Phragmitibacter flavus: one gene and its partner. The protein of the gene in region 1 binds, or shares a complex with, the protein of each later gene. Links are inferred from orthologs where the notes say so. Each region holds a gene or a part of one and is shown on either strand. Other genes may lie near its edges. The genes, in order: trxA and FEM03_RS16990.

Evidence for each region.
Region 2: the proteins of trxA (region 1) and FEM03_RS16990 are in contact, whole or in part, in an NMR structure (PDB 2IPA), measured with the Bacillus subtilis proteins. The link is inferred for Phragmitibacter flavus from one-to-one orthologs.

Annotation. Positions count from the first base shown.
Region 1 is NZ_VAUV01000004.1:316,369-325,501, reverse strand. Bases 2,217-4,967 are described here. They hold trxA (thioredoxin), read left to right. Parts: upstream 2,217-3,304; coding sequence 3,305-3,631; downstream 3,632-4,967. Other genes in these bases: FEM03_RS06500 (ATP-binding protein), read left to right, coding at 3,809-4,967; rpsU (30S ribosomal protein S21), read left to right, coding at 2,830-3,072; fmt (methionyl-tRNA formyltransferase), read right to left, coding at 2,217-2,707. In the rest of the region: FEM03_RS06530 (radical SAM/SPASM domain-containing protein), read left to right, coding at 1-819; rplU (50S ribosomal protein L21), read left to right, coding at 952-1,266; rpmA (50S ribosomal protein L27), read left to right, coding at 1,316-1,576; more of fmt, read right to left, coding at 1,766-2,216; more of FEM03_RS06500, read left to right, coding at 4,968-6,298; deoC (deoxyribose-phosphate aldolase), read left to right, coding at 6,323-7,243; FEM03_RS06490 (aldehyde dehydrogenase family protein), read left to right, coding at 7,358-8,845; FEM03_RS06485 (GxxExxY protein), read left to right, coding at 8,866-9,133. UniProt on the Bacillus subtilis protein: Participates in various redox reactions through the reversible oxidation of its active center dithiol to a disulfide and catalyzes dithiol-disulfide exchange reactions.
Region 2 is NZ_VAUV01000012.1:149,671-158,930, forward strand. What follows is about bases 3,851-6,728. They hold FEM03_RS16990 (arsenate reductase ArsC), read left to right. Parts: upstream 3,851-4,997; coding sequence 4,998-5,459; downstream 5,460-6,728. Other genes in these bases: FEM03_RS16980 (DUF6428 family protein), read left to right, coding at 3,851-3,891; arsB (ACR3 family arsenite efflux transporter), read left to right, coding at 3,910-4,962; murC (UDP-N-acetylmuramate--L-alanine ligase), read left to right, coding at 5,532-6,728. Outside these bases: aat (leucyl/phenylalanyl-tRNA--protein transferase), read left to right, coding at 1-130; FEM03_RS16960 (ArsR/SmtB family transcription factor), read left to right, coding at 283-684; FEM03_RS16965 (ArsJ-associated glyceraldehyde-3-phosphate dehydrogenase), read left to right, coding at 713-1,723; organoarsenical effux MFS transporter ArsJ, read left to right, coding at 1,723-2,979; FEM03_RS16975 (ArsR/SmtB family transcription factor), read left to right, coding at 3,009-3,380; more of FEM03_RS16980, read left to right, coding at 3,415-3,850; more of murC, read left to right, coding at 6,729-7,841; FEM03_RS17000 (divalent metal cation transporter), read left to right, coding at 7,976-9,260. UniProt on the Bacillus subtilis protein: Catalyzes the reduction of arsenate [As(V)] to arsenite [As(III)]. In vitro, can dephosphorylate para-nitrophenyl phosphate (pNPP).

The DNA of each region.
Region 1 (9,133 bases):
GAAGGCACTTCGACGGTGAGCGATGAACGGCGCGGCAATAAAAATGTTCTGAACCGCACGTTGCGGGGATTGCAGAATTGCCTCGACGAGAAGCTCCTCACTGGCGTGGCGACCAGTCTTTGTCAGAGCAATGTGGATGATTTGCTGACGGAGTCGTGGCTCGACAAGCTCATCGACATGGGCGTGCATTACACTTGGTTTCACACCTACCGTCCGGTGGGACCGAAGATCAATGCCAACCTGGCGCTGAGTCCTGAACAGATCAAAAAAGTGCGCCGGTTTGTGGTCAACATGCGGGCGAAAAAGCCGATTGCGATTGTCGACGCCTATTACGATCATGCGGGGCAGGCCTTGTGTCCGATGGCGACGGGGATCAGTCACCACGTCAGTCCGGGCGGGCACATCGAGCCTTGTCCGATCATTCAATTCGCGACGGAGGACATCAAGGACAAGCGCGGTTTGTATGAGACCTTCACGAATAGTGCCTTCCTCGCCGATTTTCGTGAGACGGCGGCGAGACACACGCGCGGTTGCATCGTGTTGGAGCGTCCGGATTTGGTGAAGGAACTGGCGCAGAAGCATGGCGCGAAAGATACGACGATTCGTCAGAGTGCGGTGGCCGAGCTGGATCGGATGAGCCCGCGTCCGAGTCAATGGGTCGAGGAGGAGCAGGTGCCGGAAAAACACTGGATGTATTGGATCGCCAAGCGGTTTTTTTATCAGGACTTCGGCGTTTACAAAAAACTATCACCGACCGCCGCCGCGCCTGTGCAGCCGGTGAAAGCGGCGGTTGAGCCAGTCCTGGCGGGTGCAAAATAGTAGGTTTGCCTTCGGTTAAGCTGGGGCAGAGGCAATTATTTTAAAAATAGGTTGCTCTCCCCCAACACTGTGTCAGTTTACCGGCCCTTTCTTACCAAGGCAGGGCATCTTAACCGATCAATTTTTAGTCTTATGGCATACGCAGTCATCAAAACCGGCGGGAAACAATACAAAGTTTCCGTGGGCGAACATTTGGAAATCGAAAAGCTCGAAGGTGAGCAGGGTGCTTCTTTGACTTTTGACCAAGTTCTGGCAGCTGGCGAAGGCGACACCCTCAACATTGGCGCTCCTTTCATCAGTGGCGCGACCGTGGTGGCTGAAGTGTTGAAACAATTCCGCGCTCCTAAAGTGACCGCTTTCAAATTCAAACGCCGCAAAGGCTACCACAAGACCAAAGGTCACCGTCAGCAATTGACGCACATCCGAATCACCAGCATCAACGCCTAACCCGCAGCGCAAAGCAGCTACTGCACATATTTTTTAAGGAGATCTCCTCATGGCTCACAAAAAAGGACAAGGTTCCGTTAAAAACGGTCGCGACAGCCAAAGCAAACGCCTCGGCATCAAAAAATTCGGTTCTGAAATCGTCATCGCCGGCAACATCATTTGCCGTCAGCGTGGCACCAAATGGACCCCAGGCAAGAACGTCGGCCTCGGAAAAGACTTCACGATCTACTCCTTGGTGGACGGTCAGGTGCGTTTCGACAAAGGTGGACGTCGCATCAATGTGGACGCTGCTGAAGTGGTGACCGCTTAATTCTCTTTCGACTCGTTCGAGAAGACTCATTTTAGAAAAGGCCTGCTTGATGAAAGCGGGCTTTTTTTGTGTATGCGAGTCAGTGTGAAGGGGGTTGTGGAGACGCTGAAAGGACCGCGAAGTTTTACTTCGCTCTGAAGTTGGTGAGTTAAGCGAAGTGAAACTTCGCGGTCCCTTTCCGGAATTGCTTCAACTCAACACGTCACCGGCGCGCAAGCCTTGACCACGGACGAATTCGGCGGCGGGCATGCGTTTGCGGCCTTCAAGTTGCACTTCCCTGAGTTCTAGGACGCCGCTGCCGCAGGCCATGAGAAGATGACCGTCGGTGGAAAGGATGGTGCCGCCGATGGGGCAGGCGTCGCTGTGTTCGACGACGTGGGCACTGTGGATTTTCAAAGTGGCCTGAACGCCGTTTTTGGTCGGAATGAGACAATAAGTGCCGGGCCAGGGTTGATAAGCTCGGATGAGCCGCTCTAGTCGGAGGGCATCGAGCGACCAGTCGATTTTCCCGTGGGCGCGTTCGAGTTTGCGACTGTGGGTGGAGAGATCGTGGTCTTGGGCAATCTTCGGAGCGTTGCCACTGCTGATGAGTGCGAGGGCCTCGGCGAGGGCGGCTGGGGCCATGGCGGCGAGGCGGTCGTGCAAGCTACCTCCGGTGTCATCGGGCTGCAGCACGGTTTCGTGTTGAAGAAGAATGGGGCCCGTGTCGAGGCCTTCATCCATCCACATGATGGTGATGCCGGAGGCGAAATCTCCTTCGCGGATGGCGGCCTGGATGGGTGAGGCACCGCGATGCCGCGGCAGAAGAGAGGCATGGATGTTCAGGCAGGCCAACCGGGGGATGTTCAACACGCTCGCAGGCAGCAGTTGTCCATAGGCGACGACCACAAAAACATCGGCGTTGAGAGCTTTGAGGGCGTCGAGTTCGAGGCGGATCTTTTCGGGTTGGAGAACGGGGAGTCCGGCTTCGAGCGCGCGCACTTTGATTTGAGGCGGCGTGAGCACCAGTTTGCGTCCCACCGGTTTGTCGGGCTGGGTGACAACGGCCACCAGTTCGTGATCTTTGGAGGCGATGAGGGCTTCAAGGGAGGGAAGTCCGATGTCACCGGTGGCGAGAAAAACAAGACGCATGGATGGGAAAAGAAGGGAAACTGCAATTTTAGTTGACGAAGCCAATTGATGGGCAACTTTACCAGCCCAATTTTCAATTTTTCCTTTCGTTTCAAGCCCAACCAAAGTCAACCCAAGCCACCATGCCAGAGATTCAAGTCAAAAAAGGAGAGCCCGTCGACCGCGCCCTCAAACGCCTCAAAACCAAACTTGAGTCAGAAGGTATTCTTGAAGAAGTTCGTCGTCTGCGCGCTTTCGAGACCCCGGTTGAAAAAACCCGTCGCAAGGCCCGTGCTGCTGCCAAACGTGGTAAAATCCGTTTCCGTTTCTCGATGAACAAGCCTGCTGCCGGCGAAAGAGCCGAAGGCGGTGCTGAGATTGCCTAAGAAGGCCGGTCAAAGGCGTAACCGGCTTGTGCAGCTTGGCTGCTGAGCAGGTAACCTCATCCGAATCATTTCTAAAAAGTCACACAGCCCCGGGCTGTGTGGCTTTTTTTGTGCGGGGAATGGGGATGAACCCATGTCAATTCCGATGAAGAAGGGGCGAGGATTTTGGTTGATTCCGCACGTCCGGCTGCCACGGTGTCACGTAATCATTCTTCACAACTAGAAAGCATCTATGGCCAGCGAAAATCTCATTACCCTCACTGAAGAAAATTTTGCCGAGGAAGTCACGAACTCCACCATTCCTGTGGTGGTCGATTTTTGGGCCGAATGGTGCGGACCCTGTCGGATGCTTACCCCAATCCTTGAAGAGCTCGCCACCGAACAGGCGGGCAAGGTCAAGATCGCCAAGGTGAATGTCGACGAGGCTTCCAATCTTGCCGCCCAGTTCAATGTGCGTTCGATCCCGATGCTGGTGTTCTTTAAGGACGGTGTGCAGAAAGACACGATCGTGGGTGTGCAGTCGAAAGGTGCCATCCTGAGCAAAGTCCAGGCGCTGTAATTTAAGGCGCGGGACATATCGACTCAAAGACTGCCAGTCAGGTCGCTAAATTCAGATTTTAAAGGCGCGTGGATTCTTCACGCGCCTTTTCTTGTGTTTGGGTGAGTTTATGGGTAAACAGTCAGAACTGCGGGCGAGGTCAGTTCATTGCTCCAGGCCAACCATTCTTGATTACCCATGGAAATCACCCCGGAATCCTACGAGCTGCCAGGTTCATTTTATCTCGGTCGTGGCTACGACATCGAAACGAAAAAGCTTCAGGATGATCTGATCCTGTATGATTCAAAAGATCTGGTGACCCACGGCGTGGTTCTTGGAATGACAGGCTCCGGCAAGACGGGCCTGTGCATGGCGCTGCTTGAGGAAGCGGCGATGGACGGGATTCCGGTCATCGCAATCGATCCAAAAGGGGACATCGCCAACTTTCTGCTGCAGTTTCCCAATCTGAGCGCTGAGGAGTTCAAGCCATGGGTGAATGAGGAGGATGCCCGCAAGAAAGGCAAAACGGTGGACGAATTTGCCGCGGGACAGGCGGCGATGTGGAGCAAGGGATTGGGCGATTGGGGTCAGTCGGCGGAGCGGATTCGTAAGTTGCGCGACCGGATTGATGTCAATGTGTTCACGCCGGGCAGCAGTGCGGGCATTCCGGTGAGCATTGTGGCATCGCTGGATGCACCATCCGAAGAGGTGTTGGAAGATGCCGAAATTTTTCACGAGCGCGTGGAGAGCTGTGCGACGAGTTTGTTGAGTCTTGCCGGGGTGGATGGGGATCCGATGCAGTCGCCGGAGCACATCTTGCTGGCGAACATTTTTAGTGCGTGCTGGAGCAAAGGGCGCGGGGTGACTTTGGAGTCGCTGGTGCAGATGGTGCAGCAGCCGCCGTTCAACAAAATCGGGGTGGTGGCGGTGGATGAGTTTCTCTCGGAGAAGAAGCGCATCGAGCTGGCGATGAAGCTGAACAACCTGATTGCGTCGCCGAGTTTTTCGAGCTGGCTGGAAGGGGTGCCGCTGGACATGCAGCAGATGCTTTACACGCCCGAAGGCAAACCCCGGGTGAGCATTTTTTCCATCGCTCATTTGAGCGATGAGCAGCGCATGTTTTTTGTGAGCCTGCTGCTGAACCAGGTCTTGAGCTGGATGCGCGCACAGAGTGGCACGACCAGTTTGCGGGCCATTCTGTATATGGACGAGATTTTCGGCTATCTGCCGCCAACCGCGAATCCGCCGAGCAAGAAGCCAATGATGATTCTTTTGAAGCAGGCGCGTGCGTTCGGCTTGGGCGTTTTGCTGGCGACGCAGAACCCGGTGGATCTAGATTACAAGGCGCTGTCGAACATTGGCACCTGGTGGCTGGGTCGTTTGCAGACGGAACGCGACAAGATGCGCGTGCTGGATGGTCTGGAAGGGGCGGCAAGCAGTCAGAATGTGAGTTTCAAACGCGCGGACATCGAGCGATTGCTGGCGAACTTGGGCAGCCGGGTGTTTCTGATGAACAACGTGCATGAGGATGGTCCGGTGGTGTTCAGTGTGCGCTGGATCATGACTTATTTGAGGGGCCCGCTGAGCCGCAATCAGATCAAAGAGGTGATGGATCCGAAGCGGGATCAGTTCAAGTTCGCCAAAGCCAAGGCGTCGAGTGGGGCGGCGAAATCGACGCGCAGGAGGAAGTCGAAGGTGGTAGCGGACGAAGTCGAGGTTGATGAAGAAGACGCGGCGTTTCTGCCACCGGGGACCCGTTCCGAAGATGAGGAAGAAATCGCAGCGGGCGGTGCGGCATTCCGGCCAAAGCTACCAGCTTCAGCCGTGGAGTATTTTCTTCCGACCGACTCACGCAGGGTAACTTATCGACCGGCGTTGTTGCGCTCGGCGACCGTTCTCTTCATTGATGAAAAGAAGAAGATCAATTCGCGGGTCAATGTGACCGTGGCGAATCCCATTGATACGGCAGATGCGAAGATCGACTGGGACACGTCTGTGGAGTTGAATCGCGAAACCGAACTGGCAAAACTGGACAAAGATCCGGTAGAGGATGCGAGTTTTGAAACGCTGCCGAATGCGTTGTTGAAAGATCAGGTCTACAAGGCGCAATCGCGTCCATTTGTGGATTGGGTTTATGCAAACTACCAGGCGGAGGTGACTTATAGCCCGCTGTTGAATGCCTACTCGAATTTTGGAGAAGCAGCGAATGATTTCCGGATTCGCGTGTCGCAGACGGCACGGGAGTTGAGGGATCAGGCGGTGGAGGAGTTGCGCACGAAGATGGGCAAGCAGGTGGAGGCATTAAAAACCAAATACACGCGCGCGATGCAGAAAGTGGAGACGCAGAAGTCACAGGCAAGCAGCGCGCGCTGGTCGACCGTTATGACGGTCGGGGCGACGGTGCTGGGATCGCTGTTTGGTCGCAAAAGTCGAGGGGGATTGGTGAGTGCGACCACGATGAACAAGGTGGGCAGTGCCTGGCGTGAGTCGAAGGATGTGGGCAGTGCGGAAGAAGAGGCAGCCCAGCTCGAAGAACAAATCCGGGCGTTGGACAAACAGTTTAGCGAGGAGAAACAAAAGATCATTGATACCTATGACACCAACACGCTGGTGCTGGAGACGGCCAAGTTGGTGCCACTGAAGAAGAACATCACGGTCGATGCCGTGGGAATTCTCTGGGTGGGTTAAGTGATCAATTCCATTTCCACTCCGATGACTGCGATTCAAAAACTGCTGAGTGAAGTTGGCACGGTCGACGCGGTGGGCGTGGAGGAACGGGTGGCGAAGTTCACGACGCGGAGTCTGAAGAAAGGAGCAAAGTTATTCGGGTTGAATCTGGCGGTGACGATGATCGATCTCACCACGCTGGAAGGAAAAGACACCCCCGGGAAGGTGGAGTCATTGTGTCGCAAAGCTTTGCGACCGATGGATCGGGAGGATGTTCCTGCGACGGCAGCGGTGTGTGTGTATCCATCGATGGTGAGGCACGCGAAGAAAATCGTGAGCGGAACGTCGGTAAAGGTGGCATCGGTGGCGACGGCGTTTCCGTCGGGTCAGGCACCGCTCAAGACAAGGTTGGAGGAGGTGAGGACGGCGGTGGAGGATGGGGCGGATGAGATTGACATGGTGATCAATCGTGGCGCGTTTTTGTGTGGAGAGCTGGACCTGGTGCAGGATGAGATTGGCAAAGTGCGTGAGGCTTGCGGAGCGGCAACGTTGAAGGTGATTTTGGAGACGAGCGAGCTGGAGACTTATGACAACATCCGCGCGGCAAGTTTCCTGGCGATGCGGGTTTTGCGTGATGGCGATTTTATCAAGACCAGCACGGGCAAGACCTCAGCGAATGCGACCTTGGGAAACAATCAGGTGATGATTGAGGCGATCCGTGATTTCTATCTGGCAACCGGCGTGGAGATTGCGATGAAACCGGCGGGGGGGATTCGTTCAGCGAAACAGGCGCTGCAGTTTTTGGTGGCGGTGAAAGAGACGCTCGGCGATGCGTGGCTGAGCAACACGAGGTATCGTTTTGGGGCGTCGTCGTTGTTGAATGATTTGTTGAGGCAGCTTGAGGCGCAGAGAACGGGAGCGTATCAGGCACCCTATGCGTTTAGTGATGCGACGGAGGGTTACTGAAGAAAACCACAGATGGACACAGATAAACACAGATATGAGGGAATGATGAAGTTAGTAGAAACTCATCTGTGTGTATCTGTGTCCATCTGTGGTTGATTGTATTTGTTTATTCTTATGTCCACTGCGACCAAATCCAAAACTAAGGGTGCTCGTGAACTGATCTTTGGTAATTTATGGGAGTATGATCCGGCGCCAGAAACGGCGAGCCCGAAGTTACAGGAGAGTTATGATTTGTTCATTGGTGGCAAGTCTGTTAAACCGCGTTCCAAACAATATTTTGATTCCATCAATCCGGCGACGGGGTTGAAACTGGCTTCGATTGCGCAGGCGGATGCGCGGGATGTGGATGAGGCTTGTGAAGCGGCGCAAGGGGCTTATGACAAGACATGGAGCAAGCTCGCTGCGGCGGAGCGGGGAAAGTATCTCTATCGCATCGCGAGGTTGTTGCAGGATCGGTCGCGGGAGTTTGCGGTGGCGGAAACGATGGATGGGGGAAAGCCGATCAAGGAATCGCGGGACTTTGATGTGCCGATGGCGGCGGCGCATTTTTTTTATCATGCGGGTTGGACGGACAAGCTGGAGTATCTGGCGCCAGGAAGAAAGGTGACGCCGCATGGTGTTGTCGGACAGGTCATTCCTTGGAATTTCCCCTTGTTGATGCTGGCATGGAAGATCGCTCCGGCATTGGCGGCGGGAAATTGTGTGGTGATCAAGCCGGCGGAGACAACAAGCATCACCGCAATGAAGTTTGCCACGCTTTTGCAGGAGGCGGAATTACCGCCCGGGGTGGTGAACATCGTCAGCGGATTTGGCGATGCGGGGTCGGCGATCATGACGCACAAGTTGACGAAGAAGGTGGCATTTACCGGGTCGACCGAGGTGGGCAAGGGGATCATGAAGTCGCTGGCGGCGACGGACAAAAAAATGACGATGGAGTTGGGTGGCAAGGGGGCGAATATCGTTTTGGATGATGCGCCGTTGGATCAGGCGGTGGAGGGGATTGTGAACGGGATCTTTTTTAATCAGGGGCACGTCTGTTGCGCGGGATCGCGTTTACTGGTGCAGGAGGGCGTCGCAGAGGTGGTGGTGGAAAAGTTGAAGCGGAGACTGGCGACGTTGCGGGTGGGAGATCCGATGGACAAGAACACCGATGTGGGAGCGATCAATTCGAGTGAGCAACTGGAGAGGATCAAAGCGTTAGTGGAAAGTGGAGTGGAAGAAGGGGCAGGGATGTATCAGCCAGAGTGTGCGCTTCCGGAGCAGGGGTTTTATTTCAAGCCGACTTTGCTGACGGGAGTGACACAGAGTCATCGGGTCGCGAACGAGGAGATCTTTGGGCCGGTCTTGAGTGTGTTGACGTTTCGAACGGTGGATGAGGCGGTGGAGAAAGCGAACAATTCGAGTTATGGTTTGTCGGCGGGGGTGTGGACGGACAAAGGTTCGAAAATATTGAAGCTGGCCTCGGAGCTGAAAGCTGGGGTGGTGTGGGCGAATACGTATAACAAGTTCGATCCGGGATCGCCGTTTGGTGGGTATAAGGAGAGCGGGTTCGGCAGAGAGGGCGGGAAACAAGGGTTGTTGGACTATTTGGTGGTTGGGTGAGTGAATTTTTTCAACCACAGATGGACACAGATAAACACAGATTTAATGACGGTGAGCACAAGGAGTTGACGCATCTGATCATTGGTTGTGCATTTGAGGTGTTGAATGAGATGGGGCACGGGTTGCATGAGAAACCCTATGAGAGGGCGATGATCGTGGAGTTGAGGTTGAAGGAGGCGGCCATTGATCAGCAGCGAAAATTTGATTTGATCTACAAGGGTTTCACCGTGGGGGAGTTTATCCCTGACCTGATTGTAGATAACTCTGTGGTGGTAGACACCACGGTAA
Region 2 (9,260 bases), on another replicon or contig:
CTTGTTGCATGACACGCAGTGGACCACGGATCACCTGGCGATGTTCGGTGGCGTGGAGATTGCCAGGGAGGAGTATCTGCGGTTGCTGACCCAGGCGGTGGCTTTGGAGGTGAAGTTCGCGGGGGAGTGACGGAGGTTGAGGGGGGATTTTTCAACCACAGATGAACACAGATTAACGAAGATAATTACAGATAGGGAGGTGGAGGGATTGGTGACGATTTAGTAACGGACGGAAACGATTCGGATTTTGACGAATCGGTAAATCCCGATATGAATTTTGGCATGAAAAGACAGGTGGCGGTGGCTCATGCGTTGGGGGATGAAACCCGCTGGAGAATTGCGGCTTTGATGGCGCAGGAAGCGCTGTGCGTTTGTGAGCTGGTGGATATTTTGGATCTGGCGCAGTCGACGGTGTCGAGTCATTTGCAGGTGATGCGCAAAGCGGAGATGGTAACGATGGAGAAGGCGGACAAGTGGGTTTATTATCAGCTGTCGCGGGAGGTGTTGCCGGTTTGGAAGGCGATGCGGGGGCTGGATGACGAGAAGGTGGACCGGGTGCTGGAACGGGATGCGAAGCGGGCGGTGGCGAGGCTGGCGTTGCGCGGACAGAGCGAATGCAAGGGGCCGAGGAAGAGTATTCCGCCGGTTCACAAAGTGGCGAAGCGGGCGTGTGTGGGTTGCTGATTTTTCAACAGACTAACTTGATAAAATTATGGCGATACGAATTGGCATCAATGGTTTTGGGCGGATGGGAAGGCTGGCATTTCGGGCGGGGTGGGAATGGCCGGAGATTGAGTTTGTGCATGTGAATGAAATTGGCGGGGATGCGGGGACTTCGGTGCATTTGTTGGAGTTTGATTCGGTCCATGGTCGTTGGGCGAAGGAGATTGCGGGTGAGGGAGATCGGATGGTGGTGGATGGGAGGGTGGTGACGCATTCGAGTGAGAAGGATTTTCGAAAGGTGCCGTGGAAGGAGTTGGGGGTGGATGTTGTGTTGGAGGCGAGTGGGAAATTTCGCAAGATGGAGGAGTTGCAGGGGTATCTGGATGACGGGGTGAGGAAGGTGATTGTGGCGGCACCGGTGAAGGGGGAGGCGCTGAATGTGGTGATGGGGGTGAATGATCATTTGTATGAGGCGACGAAGCATGAGGTGCTGACGGCGGCGTCCTGCACGACGAACTGTCTGGCACCAGTGGTGAAGGTGGTGCATGAGGGCATTGGGATCCGGCATGGGATGATCACGACGCTGCACGACATGACGAACACGCAGTCGATTTTGGACACGCCACACAAGGATTTGAGGAGGGCGCGGGCGTCGAGTTTGTCGTTGATTCCGACCACGACGGGTTCGGCGACGGCAATTGGGATGATTTTTCCAGAGTTGTTGGGGAGACTGGATGGGGTGGCGGTGCGGATTCCGTTGTTGAATGCTTCGCTGACTGATTGTGTGTTTGAGATGGAACGGGAGACGTCGGTGGAGGAGGTGAACGGGTTGTTGAAGGCGGCGTCGGAGGAGGGGACGTTGAAGGGGATCTTGGGGTATGAGACGCGGCCGTTGGTGTCGGTGGATTACAAGGATGATCCGAGGTCGTCGATTGTGGATGCGCCATCGACGATGGTGACGAACGGGACGCAGGTGAAGATTTTGGCGTGGTATGACAATGAGTGGGGATATGCGAACCGGTATGCGGAGCTGGCCAGGAAGGTGGCGATATCGCTGTGATGAAGGCGGGAGATTTGAAGAATGGTCAGCGCAATTATGCGGTGGTGACGCTGGCGTATTGGGCGGACACGCTGGCGGACGGGGCGATCAGGATGCTGGTGTTGTTTTATTTTTATCAGTTGGGGTATTCGGCGTTGCAGGTGGCGTCGTTGTTTTTGTTCTATGAGATTTTTGGGGTGATCACGAATTTGTGCGGCGGGTATTTGGGGGCGCGATTTGGTTTGAAGAGCACGTTGTTTTTGGGGTTGGGGACGCAGTTGGTGGCGTTGGGGATGCTGGGGTTCATGCCGGCGGCGGGGTTGACGGTGGTGTATGTGATGGCGTCGCAGGCGTTGTCGGGGATCGCGAAGGATCTGACGAAGATGAGCAGCAAGAGTGCGGTGAAGCTGGTGGCGGGGTCGAGTGAGGGGCGGTTATACAAATGGGTGGCGGTGCTGACGGGGAGCAAGAATGCGTTGAAGGGAGTGGGGTTCTTTTTGGGGGCGTGGATGCTGTCGTTTTTTGGGGTTCAGACGGCAGTATGGACCTTGGTGGGGGTGGTGTCGGTGGCGATGGTGGCGGCGGGGGTGTTGGTGAAGGGCGGGTTGGGGGTGGCGGACAAGAAGGCGAGGTTTCGGCAGTTGTTTTCGTCGCGGCGTGAGGTGAATGTTTTGGCGGCGGCGCGGTTGTTTTTGTTTGGGGCGCGGGATGTGTGGTTTGTGGTGGCGGTGCCGGTGTTTTTGTCGTCGGTGTTGGGCTGGCCATTTTGGAAGTCGGGCGGGTTCATGGCGGCGTGGGTGATTGGTTATGGGATGGTGCAGGCGGCGGCGCCGATGTTGGTGGGTCGGGGTCGGGTGCAGCCGCATGGGGGGACGGCGGTGGGGCTGGCGTTTTTGCTGGCGGTGTTTCCGGCGGGGATTGCGCTGGCGTTGTGGGGTGGGGTGGTGCCAGGGGTGGCGGTGGTGTCGGGATTGATTTTATTTGGGGTGGTGTTTGCGCTGAATTCGGCGGTGCATTCCTATTTGATCCTGGCGTATGCGGATGGGGACAAGGTGGCGATGAATGTGGGGTTTTATTACATGGCGAATGCCTGTGGGAGGCTGGCGGGGACGGTGTTGTCGGGCTGGGTGTATCAGATGGGAGTGGTGCGCGGGGAGTCGATGGGGCTGGTGTGGTGCCTGGCGGTTTCGACGGGGCTGGTGCTGGCGGCGGGGGGGTTGGCGCTGGGGTTGCCGGGGGTTGAAAGAAAAAGGATGAAAGAGGTGCATCTTTCATAACGAAGATTAACGTAACGAATAATGTCGTTATGAAGAATCTGGTCAACTGTTGTCATGCTTTCGCGGATGAGACGCGCTGGAGGATGGTGCAGTTGTTGCTGGATGAGGCGCTGTGTGTTTGTGAGGTGGCGGATATTTTGAAGATGCCGCAGTCGTCGGCTTCGAGTCATTTGCAGGTGATCCGCAAGGCGGGGGTGCTGGAGAGTGAGCGGCGTGGTAAGTGGATTTATTATCGGGTGCAGCCGGGGCAGCGCAAGATGGTGCTGGCGATGGGCAAGTTTTTTGGGGTGTCGGTGGAGACGGATGCGGTGTTGCGGGGAGATGCGAAGCGAGCGGTGAAAAGGCTGGCGGAGCGGGAGTCGGCGTGTTGTCCGTTGCCGAAGATGCTGGCGTCGAAATAGGAATTTTATATTAACCAAACAAGGAGATCGACTGATGAAACTGATTGAATTTAAAGCGTTGCTGAGGCAGCATGTGGGGAAGAATTTTCAATTGCAGCTTCCGGATGGGGCACCGGTGCCGGTGTCGTTCCATGTGACGGAAGTGGGCAGGGTGCAGAAGACGTTCATTGATTGCGGGGGGACCTTGCGGGACCTGGTAACGTGTCAGTTGCAGGTGTGGGTGGGGGAGGATGTGGATCATCGAATCGAGGCGGGAAAGGCGGCGGCGATTCTGGACAAGGCGGCTTCATTTTTGAAGGACGAGTCGATGCCGGTGGAGGTGGAGTATGAGGACAGGGTGATTTCGCAATACACGATCGAAGGGCATGAGGCGAATGAGGCGGCGGTGGTGTTGAAGCTGGCGCACAAACATACGGATTGCCTGGCGAAGGAGCTTTGTGGGGTGCCGGGGCCGTCGTTGTCGCTGAAGGATCCGCGCAAGGTGGCGTGTTGTGGACCTGGGGGTTGCTGAGAATTAACCGGTGTTTTTATGAGTGAGAGTGTGGGTGGGAAGATGTCGTTCATGGACCGTTATTTGACGGTCTGGATTTTTGTGGCGATGGGGTTGGGGGTGGCGCTTGGGTCGTTGGTGATCGATGATCCAAAGGCGTTTTTCGAGCCGTTGTCGGTGGGGACGACGAATGTGCCGATTGCGATTGGGTTGATTTTGATGATGTATCCGCCGCTGGCGAAGGTGCGGTATCGGGAGTTGCCCAAGGTGTTTTCGGATGGGCGGGTGTTGACGTTGTCGCTGGTGCAGAACTGGTTGATCGGGCCGGTGTTGATGTGGGTGCTGGCAGTGGTGTTTTTGCGGGATATGCCGGAGTATATGGTGGGGTTGATCCTGGTGGGGATTGCGCGGTGTATTGCGATGGTGTTGGTCTGGAACGAGCTGGCGAAAGGGAGTCGTGAGTATGCGGCGGGGTTGGTGGCGCTGAACAGTGTGGCGCAGGTGTTGTTTTACAGTGCGTATGCGTGGTTGTTTATCACGGTGCTGCCGCCGTTGGTGGGGCTTGAGGGGGTGGTGGTGCAGGTGGAGATGAGGGAGATTTTCTGGAGTGTGATGATTTATCTGGGGATACCGTTTGCGGCGGGGGTGTTGAGCCGGGTGTTTCTGGTGAAGTGGAAGGGGGAGGTGTGGTATGAGGAGGTGTTTTTGCCGAGGATTTCACCGATGACGCTGGCTGCGTTGCTGTTCACGATTGTGGTGATGTTCACTTACAAGGGGGACGCGATGTTGAGGTTGCCGCTCGATGTGTTGAGGATTGCGGTGCCGCTGGTGATTTATTTTGGCGTGATGTTTTTGGTGAGTTTTGTGATGGCGGCGAAGTTGGGGACGGATTATCCGAGGTCGGCGAGTGTGGCGTTTACGTCGGCGGGGAACAATTTTGAGCTGGCGATTGCGGTAGCGATTGCGGTGTTTGGGATTGATTCAGGCGTGGCGTTTGCGGTGGTGGTGGGGCCGTTGATTGAGGTGCCGGCTTTGATCGGGCTGGTGCATGTTTCGTTGTGGTTGAAGGGTCGATTTTTTGTGGTGCGGTGAAGATTCAATCGACGAGAGACGTTGTGAGCATTCCGATGATATTGATTTTATGCACAGGGAATAGTTGTCGCTCGCAGATGGCGGAGGGCTTTTTGCGGGAAATGTTGGGAGAAGGATTTCGGGTGGCAAGTGCGGGGTCGAAACCGGCGGGGTATGTGCATCCGCTGGCAGTGCGGGCGATGGGTGAGTTGGGGATTGATCTTGGGGGTTTTGAGTCGAAGCATGTGGACGAATTTCGTGACGCGGGGGTGACGACGGTGATCACGGTATGTGGGCATGCGGATCAGGCTTGTCCGATGTTTCCCGGGAAGGTGCAGAGGCATCATTTTCCTTTTGATGATCCGGCGCATGCAACGGGGGATGAGGAGGAACAGATGGTGATGTTTCGTCGGGTGCGTGATGAGATTCGCGCGGTGTTTGGGGCTTATGCTGCGGGGAGGATGGATGAACGGGGGCTTGATGATGAACGCTCGTCTGATGGCGGGAAGGTCATTTGATCTGGAAGAAACCATGGCGGTGTATTGCAAACCATTGCAAATCGACGGAAACGATGGCAAACCATCGCACACATGAATCACGCTGTTGTTAGTTTGCTCAAGGAAGGCCGCCACAAGATGCGGGTGCATTTGATTGGGGTGGCAGGTTCGGGGATGAGCGGGCTTGCGCAGCTGTTGATGGAACTGGGGCATGCGGTGAGTGGGTCGGATCGGGTGAACACGAAGGAAACGCAGCGGTTGGAGAAGAATGGGATGGTGTTTCATTGTCCGCAGAGTGATCGCGAGGTGGAGGGGGCGGACATGGTGATTTATTCGAGTGCGGTGAAGCCGGGGAACCTGGCGTATGAGGCGGCATATCATCAGGGGATTCCGCTGGTGAGAAGGGCGGAGGCGCTGGCGGCGGTGATGGCACGCAAGCACGGGGTGGTGGTGGCTGGGACACATGGAAAGACCACGACGTCATCGATGACGGCGCACGTTTTACGGGTCGGGGGAATGCGTCCCTCGCATTATGTGGGGGCAGAGATTCCGATTTTAGGCAGCAATGCGCATTGGGATGATGAAGGGGATTTGTTTGTTGCGGAAGGAGATGAAAGCGATGGGACGCTGGTGAAGTTTGAGCCGCGGCATGCGATCATTTTGAACATCGAAGCGGAGCATCTGGATTTTTATGAGAACCTGGATGAAATCAAATTGGTGTTTCGTCAGTTGTTGGAGAAAACGAGCGGCTTGAGTGTGTATTGTGGCGAGGATGAGGTGGCGACGGAGCTTTGCAAGGGGCGGAGGAATGGGATCAGTTACGGCTGGAAGAAGGAGCATGATTTTTCGGCGGAGGTGCTTGAGCTGAGGCCGGCGCAGACGGTGTTTGATGTGTTTCACAAGGGCGAGTTGCTGGGGCGTTTGATGCTGGGGATACCGGGTCGGCACAACGTGTTGAACGCGCTGGCGGCGACGGGGCTGGCGTATACGGTGGGGGTTCCGTTTGAGAAAATTAAGACGGCACTGGAGTCGTTCCGAGGGGCGAAGAGGCGGTTTGAGTCGAAGTATGCGGGGTCGCATTTCCAGATTGTGGATGACTACGGGCATCATCCGACGGAGATCAAGGCGACGCTGGCGACGGCGAAGGCGCTGAATCCGAAGCGGATTGTGTGTTTGTTTCAGCCGCATCGGTATTCGCGGACGCAGTTGCTGAAGAAGGAGTTTGGCGAGGCGTTTGATGATGCGGACATGTTGTGTGTCACGGATGTGTATGCGGCGAGTGAGAAGCCTTTGCCGGGGGTGAGCGGGGAAACGATCATTGAGGAGGTGAAGGCGAGATCAACGATGGTTTGTCACAGCACGCCGAAGATGATGCAGGCGCGGGATTTGATCGGGAACAAGCTGCAGCCTGGGGATCTGTTGATTACCTTGGGCGCGGGCAACGTGCATGAGGTGGGAACGTGTCTGGCGCGAGATTTGAAGGTGGCGGAGCAGTTGCTGGACATTCTCAATGCGGAAGGTGGCGGGGTGGTGAAGTTGCATGAACCAATGAGCAATCACACGACGATCCGCATTGGGGGTCCGGCGCAGTTTTGGCTGGAGCCTAGAACGGTTAAGGGTTTTGTGGAAGTGGTGAAGTTTTTGCGGGGCGCGTTTATCCCGATTCGCGTGATCGGACGCGGATCGAATTTGCTGGTGAAGGATGGCGGGATTCGTGGGGCGGTGATTCATCCGAACAAGGGGGAGTTTGATGTGGTGGAAGTGCGTGGTGACAAGATCCATGCGGCGGCGGGCGTGAGGCTGAAGAAGATCGCGAGTGCGGCGCGCAATGCGGGATTGGCGGGGTTTGAGTGGATGGAGGGCATTCCAGGAAATCTCGGTGGGGCATTGCGGATGAATGCGGGCGCGATGGGCGTGCAGACGTTTGATCAGGTGGTGAGTGTGACGTTTTTGGATTCGATCGGGGAGCTGCGCGAGAAGTCGGTGAGGGAGATGGAGCATCACTATCGGAATGTGCCAGAGTTGGAGCAGCACTTTGCGGTGGGAGCCGTGTTGCAGGGCAAACCGGGACCGGTGGAGGCGATTGACGAATTGTTGCAGGCGTCGCAGCGCAAGCGTCGTTCAACGCAGCCGATTGGGGCGAGCGCGGGGTGCATCTTCAAAAATCCGAATGAGATTCCGGCGGGCAAGCTCGTGGATGAGCTGGGTTTGAAGTTGAAGGGTCATGGTGGGGCGGCGGTGTCGAAGGAGCATGGCAATTTCATTTTGAATGTTGGGGGGGCGAAGGCGCGTGATGTGCTGGATTTGATGGGGGACATCAAGCAGTCGGCATTGGAGCAGCGGGGGATTCTTTTGGAGAACGAGGTGCAAATCATTGGTGAGGATGATCCGCTTCCGCTTTAGGCGTTTTAGGGTTGCGTTTTGCGCAGGTTCCGGGCAAGGATTTACCGCCTGATGGCGTAAACGATAGGTGGCTGCCTTCTGAAGATGGTCTTCGGAGGACGGTTTTCCTTTGTCAGCTTGTTTTTGTTTTTATCATGACACCCGATTCCTCCCAAGACACCCTTGCCGCCGAACGCGAAGAGCTTCGTTCCATTCAAGCTGGCCCGGTTGGCAAGAAGTTTGCCTATTACATTTCCAAATCAGGCCCGGGTTGGTTGCAAGGGGCAATTACTTTGGGGGGCGGATCGCTGGCGGGTGCGATGTATTTGGGGATCATTGCAGGGAATGGCATGCTGTGGTTGCAGCCATTGGCGATGATCTTGGGAGTGATCATGCTGAGCGCAATTGCGTATGTAACTTTGTCGACGCAGAGGCGGCCTTTTGAGGCGATCAACAGTCATGTGAGCCCGGTGTTGGGCTGGGCGTGGTTGCTGGCGGCAATGATGGCGAACATTGTCTGGTGCATGCCGCAGTTCAATCTTTCGCGTGCGGCGATTCAGCAGAATCTGTTTCCGGCGATGGCCGATGCGGATGGCGGGGTCGGCGTGAAGAGCGTGATCATTTTGTTGGTGTTGCTGGTGGTGTCGTTTTTGATCAACATCTCCTACGAGAAGGGAAGCAAGGGGGTGAAGATGTTTGAGAACATCCTGAAGTTGATGGTGGGCGTGGTGGTGATTTCTTTCTTTGGTGTGGTGATGGCTTTGGCGTTTGGGGGACGGCTTGACTGGGGCGGGATGTTCAAGGGGATGTTTTTGCCGGACTTCAGTCTTGCGACCCAGCCGGCGATGGCGTTCCGTGAAACGATCGCGGCGACGGGTGAGTTTGCGGGTTATTGGACTGAAAAAATTTCAGGAGAGCAACGCGACCGGATGATGACGGCGTTCGGCACAGCGGTGGGGATCAACATGACGTTTTTGCTGCCGTATTCGATGTTACGCAAGCGCTGGGGGCAGGAGCATCGCGGGCTGGCGATTTTTGATTTGTCGCTGGGTTTGGTGATTCCTTTCGTGCTGGCAACGACTTGTGTGGTGATCGCGGCTGCTTCGCAGTTTCATGCGACAACAGGGGACATCTTTGAGGCGGACGGTCGCACGGTGCGTCCGGCGATGGTGAGGTCATTCAATGGACTGGCGGATGGTCGGGTGAAGGCGGAGGTCGGCGCGGAGACCTTTGCGGGACTCGATGAAGCGGCGCTCGTGCAGCGACGTGAGGCGCTTCCGGCGGCGGATCGTCAGCTTTCGGCGATGCTGGTGGGACGTAACAACTTCAATCTGGCGCAGGCATTGGAGCCGCTTACAAATCAGTTTGTGGCGCAGAAGGTGTTTGGTCTCGGAGTGTTGGGGATGGGATTGTCGACGATCATCATGCTGATGTTGATCA